3 regions of the Micromonospora sp. KC721 genome follow, and region 2 is predicted to be linked to each of the others. Evidence: riboswitches for the same ligand, from Rfam matches in the RefSeq annotation. Region 2 holds a riboswitch; each other region holds the start of a gene.
The links. A riboswitch is a leader RNA that binds a small molecule or an ion and turns the genes downstream of it on or off. The one in region 2 is predicted to bind cyclic di-AMP.

Region 1 (4,138 bases), on a different contig from region 2:
CCTTTGCCCGGATCCCGGGGTGGGACCGCGACAACCGGATGAGGAGGTTTGGTGTGAGCAGCCGGACCGAGACGTTGGAGTTCCAGGCCGAGACGCGTCAGCTGTTGCAGTTGATGGTGCACTCCATCTACTCGCACAAGGATGTCTTCCTGCGCGAACTCGTCTCCAACGCCTCCGACGCGCTGGACAAGCTGCGGCTGGAGTCGATGGTCGACAAGGATCTCGAGGTCGACACCTCGGACCTGCACATCGAGATCGCCACCGACGAGCAGGCCCGGACGCTGACCGTACGGGACAACGGCATCGGCATGTCGCGCGAGGACGTCGTGTCGCTGATCGGCACCATCGCCCGTTCCGGCACCGCGGAGCTGCTGCGCAAGCTCAAGGAGTCGAAGGAGGCCGGCAACCAGGACCTCATCGGGCAGTTCGGGGTCGGTTTCTACGCCACCTTCATGGTCGCCGAGAAGGTCACCCTGCTCACCCGCCGCGCCGGCCAGACCGAGGGCACCCGCTGGGAGTCCACCGGCGAGGGCACGTACGTGATCGAGACGGTGGACGACGCCCCGCAGGGCACCTCGGTCACCGTGCACCTCAAGCCGGTCGACAGCGAGGACAACCTGCACGACTACACCGACCACGGCCGGATCCGCGAGATCGTCAAGCGGTACTCCGACTTCATCGCCTGGCCGATTCGACTGGTCACCGCCGACGCCGAGCCGGTGACCCTCAACTCGATGAAGGCGCTGTGGGCCCGGCCCCGTGACGAGGTCGCCGAGGAGGAGTACCGCGACTTCTACCGGCACGTCAGCCACGACTGGGCTGACCCGCTGGAGACCATCCACATGCGTGGCGAGGGGGTCTTCGAGTACGAGGCGTTGCTGTTCATCCCGTCGCACGCCCCGTTCGACCTCTACCGGGCCGACGGCCGCCGGGGTGTGCAGCTCTACGTCAAGCGTGTCTTCGTGATGGACGACTGTGCCGCACTCATCCCGGACTACCTGCGTTTCGTCAAGGGCGTCGTGGACGCGCACGACCTGTCGCTCAACATCTCCCGGGAGATCCTCCAGCAGGACCGGCAGATCCAGATCGTGCGTCGCCGGCTGGTCCGCAAGGTGCTCACCACCCTCAAGGAGATGCGCACCGCGGACGCCGAGCGTTACCGGACCTTCTGGTCGCAGTTCGGTCGGGTGCTCAAGGAGGGCCTGCTGGAGGATCCGGACAACAGCGAGGCGATCCTCGAGCTGCTCTGCGTGGAGTCCACCCACGACGCCACCGAGCCCACCACCCTGCACGACTACGTGGCCCGGATGAAGGAGGGCCAGACCGAGATCTACTACGTCACCGGCGAGCACCGGGCGACCCTGGAGAACTCCCCGCACCTGGAGGCGTTCCGGGCCAGGGGCTACGAGGTGCTGCTGCTCACCGACCCGGTCGACGAGGTCTGGGTGGACCGGGTCGGCCAGTTCGACGGCCGGTCGCTGCGCTCGGTCGCCAAGGGACAGGTCGACCTGGACACCGAGCAGGAGCGCAAGGAGGCCGAGACCGAAAGGGAACAGCAGGCCAAGGAGTACGCCGACCTGCTCGCGTTCCTCCGCGACACGCTCTCCGACACGGTCAAGGAGGTCCGCCTCTCCGCCCGGCTGACCACCTCGCCGGCCTGCCTCGTCGGCGACGCGCACGACCTCACCCCCACGCTGGAGAAGATGTACCGCGCGATGGGCCAGGAGGTGCCGATCGTCCGGCGGGTCCTGGAGCTGAACCCGGCGCATCCGCTGGTCACCGGGCTGCGCGCCGCCCACCAGCGGGACGCCGCCGATCCGGGGTTGGCCGAGACCGCCGAGCTGCTGTACGGGATGGCGCTGCTCGCCGAGGGCGGCGACCTGACCGACCCGGCCCGCTTCGCCCGGGTGCTCGCCGACCGGCTGACCCGTACCCTCTGAGGCCACCTGTCGCTGCGGGCCCGGGACGGATCCCGTCCCGGGCCCGCGTGGCCTGCTGTCCACCGCAGAGGCCGCCCGCCGACCAGATCGGGCGGGCTTCTCCCGCGGCCAGATCGGGCGGTGACTCATCGGGGTGGGTTGGTCGCCGACCGGCAGCGCCGAGTCGGGGAGCCGTCGGCGGTGAGAAGCGGGGCCGTCACCGTGTGCGCTTCGGATGCGATGTGACCGGGCATTGTGCACGTCGGCCCGGACCTCGCAACCGGAGGTCCGGAGCCCTCGCCTGACCGGGTGAAGAACCTCTCAACAGGTGGGCGATCCGCCGAAAGGCTTCCTAACGTCGTTGGGGTCCGCGATCGCGGACACCGTGGCCGGTTACGCCTAATCCATGCCGCCGGCCACGGACCCAGTCACCCGGGCATGGAGCGGGGGACCCACGTTCCTCGGTGCACGTCACCTCGGGGTGAAGCCGCCACGGCGGCCGGGCTCCTCGGCCCGAACCCGACAGCTCACCTCGTCGGCGTGGAGGATCACAGATGGCAACTGCATACGTCGCCCGTCATCGACGGGTCAGCTCGCGCCGCATCGCCGTCGGCACTCTCGCCGTCGGTGCGGTCACCGGGGCCGCCGCCGTTCTGGCGCCGGCCGCTCCGGCAAGCGCCGCCAGCGTCAACTGGGACGCGATCGCCCAGTGCGAGTCCAGCGGCAACTGGCACATCAACACCGGCAACGGCTACTACGGTGGCCTGCAGTTCTCCCAGAGCACCTGGGCCGGCTACGGCGGCAAGAAGTACGCCGCCCGCGCCGACCTGGCCAGTCGGAGCGAGCAGATCGCGATCGCCGAGAAGGTGCTCAAGGGCCAGGGCATCGGGGCCTGGCCGACCTGCGGCAAGAAGGGCGGCTCCACCAAGAGCTACGCCCCGAAGAAGGAGAAGTCGTCGCAGTCGGCGCAGCGCTCGCAGTCCCGTAAGAAGGCCGCGTCGACGACTGAGCGGTCCTCGCGGGACGAGCAGCGCAGCACCCGCAACCAGGCGCGTCGCGCTCCGGTGACCGGCAACGGCAACTACGTCGTGCGGCCGGGGGACTCCCTGTCCGGCATCGCCGAGGCGCACCACGTCTCCGGTGGCTGGAAGGCGCTGTACGAGCGCAACCGCGCGGTCGTCGGTGCCGACCCGGGTCTGATCTTCCCGGGGCAGAAGCTCAGCGTCTGACACACTGCCCTCGACGCCCGGCCGGAGGTCCACCGGCCGGGCGTCGACGTGTCCCGGGCACGGTTCGGTCCGCCGCCGGGTCCCGGGTGACGCGCCTGACTGGGGGTGGGCGCACCGGGCGACCTGAGACCCGGCCGGATAGGGTTGGGCCAGGTGTGCCGGGAAGTCTGGTCGGCGATGAGTACGCGCGTCCGCTGCCGACGAGGAGTTCCCGTGACCGACGCCACCCGGCGCCGTTTGTTCGCCCGCCGATCCTGGGGCGAGACCCGCCGCATCTCCGCCATTCTGCGCAAGGAGACCGTTGGTGGGGCGCTGCTGCTCGTCGGCGCGTTGCTGGCCCTGATCTGGTCGAACTCGGCCTGGGCGCAGGGGTACGACGCGCTGCGCGGCCTCCGGCTGGGACCGGCGGCGCTGCACCTGGATCTCAGCCTGGCCACCTGGGCCGCCGACGGTCTGCTGGCGATCTTCTTCTTCGTCGCCGGGCTGGAACTCAAACGCGAGTTCGTCGCCGGTGACCTGCGGGATCCGCGCCGGGCGGCGGTGCCGGTGGCTGCCGCCGCCGGTGGGGTGATCGTGCCGGCCCTGATCTACGCGGCGATCGCCGGTGGGGCGGGCGCCGGAGCGGTGCGGGGGTGGGCGATCCCCACCGCCACCGACATCGCGTTCGCGCTGGCCGTCCTCGCCGTGATCGGGTCGTTCCTGCCGTCGGCGCTGCGTACCTTCCTGCTCACCCTCGCCGTGGTCGACGACCTCATGGCGATCGTCATCATCGCGGTGTTCTACACCGCCGACCTGTCGGTGCTGCCGCTGCTGGGCGCGTTGCTCCCGCTGGCCGCGTTCGGGGTGCTGGTGCAGCGCCGGGTCCGGTCCTGGTGGCTGCTGCTTCCGCTGGCGGCGGTGACCTGGGTGCTGGTGCACGAGTCCGGCGTGCACGCCACCGTGGCGGGTGTCCTGCTGGCCTTCACCGTGCCGGTGATCCGCAGTGCGGCG
Region 2 (4,138 bases):
GGAATCGTGGTCCATGTCTCCCAAGATGCCGCCTCCGGCCCCCCAGGTCGGCACGAACCGGGCGAGCCGGCAGCGGGCCTGGCTACCATCTTTCGACGATGACCCCGCGTCCATCGTCGCCACCCCACCCGTGGGCCGTCATGGTTCCCGGCCCGCCGGGGCGGGTGAACCGACCGACCGGCTGACACGTACTCCGCCCTGGATCGTTGGGAGACTCGCAATGGGCGCCGACCACACCCGTTCCACTCCGTCCACCCCGCCCGGGGTGCGGCGGCTCCTCGTCGCGACGGTGGTCCCGTTGTTCGTCGTCACGGTGATCGCCGCGGTGGTGCTCTGGCCCCGGAACACGCCGGAACGGGCTCCCGGCGAGGAGGCACCGCGCTACCACGCCACGGTGACCCGGGTGGTGACCGAGCCCTGCCCGGAGCAACCGGAGAGCCCGGCCGGGCCGGCGCAGGGGCCCTGCGGCACCGTCACCGTCCGGGTCGAGCAGGGGCCCGACGCCGGGCAGCAGGTGGAGACGCCCGTTCCGGCCGGGCCAGGGGCACCGACGGTGGCGGTGGGCGACGAGATCGTGCTGGTGAAGCTGACCGACCCGGCCGACCCGACGGTCAGCCGCTACGACATCGCCGAGCACCAGCGGGGTGAGCCGTTGGTGTGGCTGGCGGTGCTCTTCGCCGCCGCGATCATCGCGTTCGGGCGGCTGCGCGGGATGGCAGCGCTGGCAGGGCTGGCCGCGAGCTTCGCGATCCTGCTCACCTTCGTCGTGCCGGGCATCTCCGCCGGCGGTTCGCCGCTGCTGATCGCCATCGTCGGCTCGGCGTTGATCATGTTCGTGGTGCTGTACCTGACCCACGGGATCACCGCGCAGACCTCGGTGGCGGTCCTGGGCACCCTCGGCAGCCTGGTGCTGACCGGCCTCCTCGGCAGCCTGGCCATCGCCGCCACCCACCTCACCGGGTTCGGCAGCGAGGAGGCCACCACGCTGTCGATGTACCAGCGCGATGTGGACCTGCACGGACTGCTGCTGGCCGGGATCATCATCGGGTCGCTCGGTGTGCTCGACGACGTCACGGTCACCCAGGCGGCCACCGTGACCGAACTGGCCCACGCCAACCCGGGGTTGTCCCGGATGCAGTTGTACCGGTCCGCCACCCGGGTCGGCCGGGCGCACATCGCCTCCACGGTGAACACCATCGTGCTCGCGTACGCCGGTGCCTCACTGCCGCTGCTGCTCCTGTTGACGGCCGACAGCAGGCCGGTGAGCCAGATCCTGACCAGCGAGTTCCTGACCCAGGAGATCGTCCGCAGCGCGGTGGCGACGCTGGGGCTGATCGCCGCCGTACCCCTGACCACGGGTCTGGCCGCGCTCGTCACCGCTGCCGGCCGCGGCCCGGCCGACGACCCGACACCGCCCGCCGACCCGGCGCCGAGACCCCGCCCTCCGGTCGACCCGGACGCCGCGCTGGAGGCGTTGAGCGGCCCGCGACCCGGACCGTCCACCCCGGCCCCCGCAGGGTGGCCCGAACCGGAAAGGAGCACCGACACCGCATGGTGAAACTGCACAGCGTCACCGTGGACGACCCGGAACCTGACGAACGCGTCACTCCTCACGCACCGCCACCTCGAATTAACGCATTTAGTCGGGTTCAGGACGTAGCTCACCGGTATGCCTCTCGGGTAACCTCGCTGCCGGTCACCGCTGAAGGCGCGAACCGGCGCCTGCGGTGCCACCGCCCAATCGCCGTACGGCGAACCGGGGAACCAGGTACCTGGGGTGAATCCGCGACCGCGGTAGGGGCCACTTCCGTCCCGAACCCGTCAGCTAACCCGGTCGGCGGTCGACGGAAGGGAACATTGTGACGGCACCCCTACGCCGCTGGTGGACACCGGTGGCGGCCGTGCTGGCCGCGCTGGCCGTCCTCGCCGGGCCGGTCCCGGCGAACGCCGCCCCCTCGACCCCGTCGGGTCACGAGGAGGGCGAGGAGCCCAAGCTACTCACCGAGGTCATCGAGCAGCGCAACCGCGAGTACACCAAGGCGAAGGCACAGCTGGAGAAGTCGAAGAAGCGCCAACTCCAGCTCGCGTTGGAGGTCAAGCGCGCCGAGGACGAGCTGGAGGCGCTCCGACCGCAGGTCACCACGATCGCCGCGCAGTCCTACCGGACCGGCCGGATCGGTGCCGTGGCGATGTTGCTGGAAAGCGACGCACCCGACTCCTTCGTCAAGCGGGCCGCCACGCTGGACGAGCTGAACATGGTCAACGCGCAGAAGCTCGCCGAGGTCACCGCCGCCAAGGACCGCGCCGAGCAGGGCAAGCTGGCGCTCGACGCCGAGGTGCGCGAGCAGACGAAGCTGACCAACCAGATGGCCCGCAACACCAAGGAGGCCGAGAAGGCCCTCGCCCTGGTCGGCGGACGCGGCTTCACCGGTGGACTGGTCGACGCGACCTCCCCGGTGGCCCGGATCGGCCCGGGACGCACGGCCGACGGCGACTGGAAGCCGGAGTCGAAGACCGCGCCGGACCCGACCACCTCCGGCACGATCACTCCGCGTACCCTGCACGCCTACAAAGAGGTACGCCGGGCCGGCTTCAACCGGTTCGCCGGCTGCTACCGCCCGGGCGGACCCTTCGAGCATCCCAAGGGGCGGGCCTGCGACTGGTCGTTGCAGAACAAGGGCTTCGCGCCCTGGCACAACGACGACACCCGCAGGTACGGCAACAACCTGACCGCGTTCCTGATCCGCAACGCCGACCGGCTCGGCATCTACTACGTGATCTGGAACCGGCAGATCTGGTTCCCGGCGACCGGGTGGAAGTCGTACAGCGGACCATCGGACCACACCGACCACGTACACATGTCGATGCTCTAGCGGACGCTTACGACCGAGGGCCCTCCCCGACCGGGGACGGCCCTCGTCGCGTCTTGGGGTTCAGCCGGCGACGACCGCCGCCCGGTCACGGTCGTCCTGGTCGCTCCGGTCCAGGTCGGTCCGGGACGCCGGCGCGAGGACCGCGGCGGGCGACGCGGCCACCGTCCGCACCTCACCGGCGGCCAGCCGGTACGACATGCCGACCACCGCGCACCGCCCGGCGGCCACCTCACCGGCCAGCAGGGCGGAACTGTCCTGCAACGTCTGCACCGTCTGGACGATGTGGACGTCCACGATGCCGTCGATGTCCTCGACGCCCGCCGCGGCGGCCCGCCGGAGGCTGGGGGTCACCCCGTCCACCACGGCGCCCAGGTGCCCCGGCGGGGTCGTGCCGGTCATCGCGGCCTCCCGGGCCGCCTGCACCGCACCGCAGGAGTCGTGGCCGAGCACCACGACCAGCGGAACGCCGAGGACGCTCACCGCGTACTCGACGCTGCCCAGCACCTCCGGGCCGACGGTGTGCCCGGCCGTCCGGACCACGAACAGGTCGCCCAGGCCGCGATCGAAGATGATCTCGGCGGCGAGACGGGAGTCGGAGCAGCCGACGATCACCGCGAAGGGGTGCTGCCCGCCGGCGACGACGGCCCGGTGAGCCGCGTCCTGGTTGGGGTGGTGTGGGGTGCCGGTGACGAAACGCCGGTTTCCGGCGTGCAACTCGGCCAACGCCTGCGTCGGATCCTGCACGGTCATAGCCTCACCTCGGTCTGACGTGTGGGCACCTGATGACACCGGCCGGCGACGCAGGCGGCCTCGCCCCACCGTCACACGCAACAAAAGGTACGTCAAGGTTTACGTGATATGCATTTCCTGCTTCTCTGGATGCGTCGGCTCGGTGCCGGAAGGCATCACTGAGAACCGGAAGGGTGGGGTCATACGATGACGGGCATGGCGACGACAGCGCAGAACGGAAGCACCCGGAACTGGACGTTCCTCACCAACCACGCGCACGTGCTGCTGTCCATCGCCCGCAACCCCACCGCCCGACTCCGCGACGTGGCCGACGAGGTCGGCGTCACCGAACGCGCCGCCCAGGCCATCGTCGCCGACCTGGAAGCCGGCGGCTACCTGCGGCGTACCCGGGTCGGGCGGCGCAACGAGTACACCGTCAACCCCCGCGGCCACTTCCGGCACCCGGCCGAGTCGGACCGCCAGGTCGGCGACCTGCTCGCCCTCTTCACCAGCCAGCCGACCGACGCCTGACACGC
Region 3 (4,138 bases), on a different contig from region 2:
CCCCGATGCAGTGGCGGATGGTCGGCCGGCGCGGCCGGCTGGCCTCCTGGACGGTGGTGGGTGATCCGGCGCAGACCGCGTGGGCCGGCGATCCGCAGGAGCTGGACCGGGCGCGGGACCAGGCGCTGGGCCGGCGCAGACGGTACCGGTTCAACCTCACCACCAACTACCGGAACTCGGCGGAGATCTTCGCGGTGGCGGCGGCGGAGATCCGCCGGCTGCACCCGGACCTGCCGCTGCCGAGGGCGGTCCGGTCGACCGGCGTGGATCCGGTCGCGCTGACCGTCCCGGCGGGCGAGCTGGCCGGCGCGACGGTGGACGCGGTGGCGGCGCTGTTGGCCGAGGTGGAGGGCACCGTAGGGGTGATCACGCCGGTGCCGCGCCGTAACGAGGTGGCCGGCTGGCTGGACGGGCGGGGCGGGGCGCGGCTGCAGGTGGTGACCAGCCTCCAGGCCAAGGGCATGGAGTACGACGGGGTGGTGCTGGTCTGCCCGGGTGAGATCCGGGCCGAGCCCTCCGGTGTCCGTACCCTTTATGTCGCCCTGTCCCGGGCCACCCAGCGCCTCACCACCGTGGAACCGGTGGGCTGACCGTCGGGCCTGGCCGGCTCGCCCGGCGGACGCCGGCAGGTTGGGCAGGGCGGAGTCCGGGGAAACCGCCGGGAGGCCCCCGATGGGGGGCCGGCGGTCGGACCCGGGGCGTCACCGGCCGTTCACTTGCATACATAGCGATGTCAGCATAGATTGGCACCGGGTCCGGTACGGCGACGGAGAGGTGCGGGCGTGGGCGCAGGGCATGACCACCACGGGGCGGTCGCGAACGCGGCGCAGCGCCACCGGGGCCGACTCTGGGCGGCTTTCGCCCTGCTCGCGGTCTTCATGGTGGTCGAGGGGGTCGCCGCCGTCGCCACCGGGTCACTGGCGCTGCTCTCCGACGCCGGGCACATGTTCACCGACGTGCTCGGCATCGGCATGGCCCTGGCTGCCATCACCGCCACCCGGCGGGCCGAGCGGGATCCGCAGCGCACCTTCGGGCTCTACCGGCTCGAGGTGCTCGCCGCGCTCGGCAACGCGCTCCTGCTCAGTGGCGTCGCCGTCTACGTGGTGATCGAGGCGGTACGGCGGTTCGGCGACCCGCCCGAGGTCCGGACCGGGCCGATGCTGACGGTCGCCGTACTGGGCCTGCTCGCCAACGTGGTCGCGTTCGCTCTGCTGCGCAAGGGTGCCCAGGAGAGCATCAACCTGCGTGGGGCGTACCTGGAGGTGCTGGGCGACCTGCTCGGCTCACTCGGCGTGATCGGTGCCGCGCTGCTGATCGCGGTGGGCGGCTGGTGGTGGGCCGATCCGGCGGTGGCGGTGGCGATCGGCCTGTTCATCCTCCCCCGCACCTGGCGGCTGGGCCGCGCGGCCGTTCGCATCCTCGTGCAGGCCGCCCCCGAACACCTCCAGGTGACCGCGGTGCATGACCGGTTGACCGCCGTCCCCGGCGTCGCCGAGGTGCACGACCTGCACGTCTGGACGCTCACCTCCGGGATGGAGGTGGCTTCGGCGCACCTGACCATGTGCCCGGGTGCCGAGGTCGGCGCGGTGCTCGCTGCCGCCCGCAGCGCGCTGCACGAGGACTTCCACATCGACCATGCCACCCTTCAGATCGAACCGGGCGCGGCACCGGGGGCGTGCGGTCGGGTCGAGTGGTAGAAGAATTGACTTGTTCATCCCTTTTCACAGGCTTACCTCCCGTACCCTCAGTCACGAACCGGGCATCCGTCCCACCGGTACCGGTAGTCTCGGTTCCGGCCTCCGCCCAGGCGGCACCCGACGGTGCCGGCGGGGCCGCCGCCTAAACGCCCGCCCGGGCGTGCCGGGGAACCAGGTACCTGGGGTGCATCCGCGCCAGCGGTAGGGATCTTCCGTCCCGAACCCGTCAGCTAACCCGGTCGGCGGCTGACGGAAGGAATGTGAATGCACGTACGACGTACCACCGGCCGACTGACGGCCGCGATCGTCGCGGCGCTCGCCGTCGGCCTCACCTCGGCCCCCACGCCGGTGACCGCCGCCCCGCCCGCCACCCGACTCGCCGCCCCGAGCGGCGACGACGAGGGCGGTACCCCAGCGCTACGCGCCCAACTCGACGCCGCCAGCAAGGGCTGGCTCGACGCCAAGGCCGCGCTGGAACGCTCCACCCGGCGCCAGCAGGAACTGAACAACCAGCTCAAGACCGTCGAATCGGAGCTGACCGCACGCAGCAGCAAGGTCGGCGAGATCGCCGGGGTGGCGTACCGGACCGGCCGGCTCGGCCCGGTGTCGGCACTGCTCAACAGCGGCTCGCCGGAGGGTTTCCTGGACCGGGCCGCCGCGCTGGCGACGGTCGCCAGCAAGGAGGACCGGGAACTGCGCAACCTCCTGAAGACCAAGGAGGAGGTCACCCGCACCCGTAGCGCGCTGGCCACCGAGATCGTCGAGCAGCGCAAGCAGATCGCGGTCATGGACAAGCGCAAGCAACAGGCCGAACGGGCACTGGAGGTGGCCGCCTCCGCGCAGTCCGCCCCTCGGGCCACCAGCAGCGCTCCACGGGGCACCTCCCGGTCCAATGCCAGGTCCGCGCCACGCAACTCCGACGGATCCTTCCCGCCCGAGTCGTGCAGCGTCAACGACCCCACCCCGGCCAACGGTTGCATCACGCCCCGGATGCTCAACGCCCTGCAACAGACCCAGGCCGCCGGCTTCACCCGGTACGTCTCCTGCTACCGCCCCGGCGGGTCCGGCGAGCACCCGAAGGGGCGAGCCTGCGACTTCGCCGCCCAGAAGGGTGGCTTCGGTGGGGACGCGACCGGCGGCGACCGGACGTACGGCGACAACCTGGCCGCGTTCCACGTCCGCAACGCCGACCGGCTCGGCGTGCTCTACGTGATCTGGTACCGGCAGATCTGGCTACCCAGCAGCGGCTGGAAGTCGTACAGCGGGGCGAACGGCGACCCGTCCAGCGACCACACCAACCACGTCCACCTGTCGGTGTACTGACCGCACCACGCGCACGGGGCCCGTCCGCCCGGACGGGCCCCGCACCCACCCCGGCCCCGGGGGTGGTTCGGTCAGCCGGTGATCGGTCCGCCGTCGGAGAGCCGGTCCAGCACGTCGCCGAGGCGGCTGGCCAGCCCCAGGTGCGCCGCCCGGGCCTGGCGGAACGCGTACCCGAACAGCGGCGCGGGGGCGGCGAGGGTGATCTCGACGTCGATTCGCAGCAGGCCGTCCTCCGTACGCAGTCGGGTGTGGTTGCGTACGGTCGTGCCGGGCTGCTGCCGGGCCTCAACGATGATCTCGTCGTCGGTGACCAGCAGGACGTCGGCCTGATAGGTGACCGGGAAGTGCAGGGGCCCCAGTTCCAGCCGGTCGGTGACCGCGTAGCTGGCCCGCGCTCCGGGCCGGGGCGGCAGCTCACGTACCCGCAGAATCAGCGGATGCAGTTCCTCCTGACGGGACAGGTCGCTCAACAGCGCCACCGCGTCCGCCTGTGAGCAGCGCGCGCGCACCGTGTAGCTGAACGTCTCCCGCCGGACCACTCCGACCTCCCACTCCTCGTCGGTCGCCCGATCGTCCCGTATCGCGGACTCGGCTGGCAACGCAGGTGGGTTGGGTACGGCGAGACGAAACCCGCGCGGGCGGGCGGGGCCGCTGGCCGGCCCGGTTGACCAGCGGCGAACGACGGTGGTGGGTCGGCGCGACGCCGGGTCAGGCCCCTGGCAGGACCTCGCGGGTCGCCGCCCCGGCACCGGCCCCGGCGAAGTAGGGCTCCGGTGCCCCGAAGAGACCCAGCAGTCCGGTCACCCAGAGCTGGCGGTGCACGAATCGACTGGGCTCGGTGACCACCAACTTCACCCCGCTGACCTCGGCGGTCTGGAAGCCGGCGACCATCGCGCTGATGCCCACCGAGTCGATGAAGGTGACGAGCCGCATGTTGAGCTCGATACGGGACGGTCGGCCCTTCGCGAGCACCTCGGCGATCGCCTCACGTACCTCGTACGCGGTGTCGACGTCGATCTCCCCTCGTGGAGCGATCTGGATGACACCACCCGGCAGAACCGATTTCACGATCGACAGGCTCACGCGAGCACCTCCACTCGCCCGTTCACGGGCGCCTC

Region 1: another riboswitch for cyclic di-AMP. It lies ahead of E1182_RS10825 (transglycosylase family protein); the one in region 2 lies ahead of E1182_RS25940 (hypothetical protein).
Region 3: another riboswitch for cyclic di-AMP. It lies ahead of E1182_RS27855 (hypothetical protein); the one in region 2 lies ahead of E1182_RS25940 (hypothetical protein).

The regions. Positions count from the first base shown of each region.
Region 1 is NZ_SMJY01000044.1:18,816-22,953, reverse strand. Features, by position in the region: gene htpG (molecular chaperone HtpG) at 54-1,940, shown strand; cyclic di-AMP (ydaO/yuaA leader) riboswitch at 2,306-2,475, shown strand; gene E1182_RS10825 (transglycosylase family protein) at 2,474-3,148, shown strand; gene nhaA (Na+/H+ antiporter NhaA) at 3,362-4,138, shown strand, end outside.
Region 2 is NZ_SMJY01000210.1:5,333-9,470, forward strand. Features, by position in the region: gene E1182_RS25930 (copper-translocating P-type ATPase) at 1-15, opposite strand, end outside; gene E1182_RS25935 (YibE/F family protein) at 221-1,558, shown strand; cyclic di-AMP (ydaO/yuaA leader) riboswitch at 1,725-1,855, shown strand; gene E1182_RS25940 (hypothetical protein) at 1,860-2,873, shown strand; gene E1182_RS25945 (carbonic anhydrase) at 2,934-3,623, opposite strand; gene E1182_RS25950 (helix-turn-helix domain-containing protein) at 3,810-4,133, shown strand.
Region 3 is NZ_SMJY01000257.1:2,944-7,081, forward strand. Features, by position in the region: gene E1182_RS27845 (AAA family ATPase) at 1-590, shown strand, start outside; gene E1182_RS27850 (cation diffusion facilitator family transporter) at 783-1,697, shown strand; cyclic di-AMP (ydaO/yuaA leader) riboswitch at 1,827-1,958, shown strand; gene E1182_RS27855 (hypothetical protein) at 1,962-3,020, shown strand; gene E1182_RS27860 (SRPBCC family protein) at 3,092-3,619, opposite strand; gene E1182_RS27865 (STAS domain-containing protein) at 3,729-4,103, opposite strand.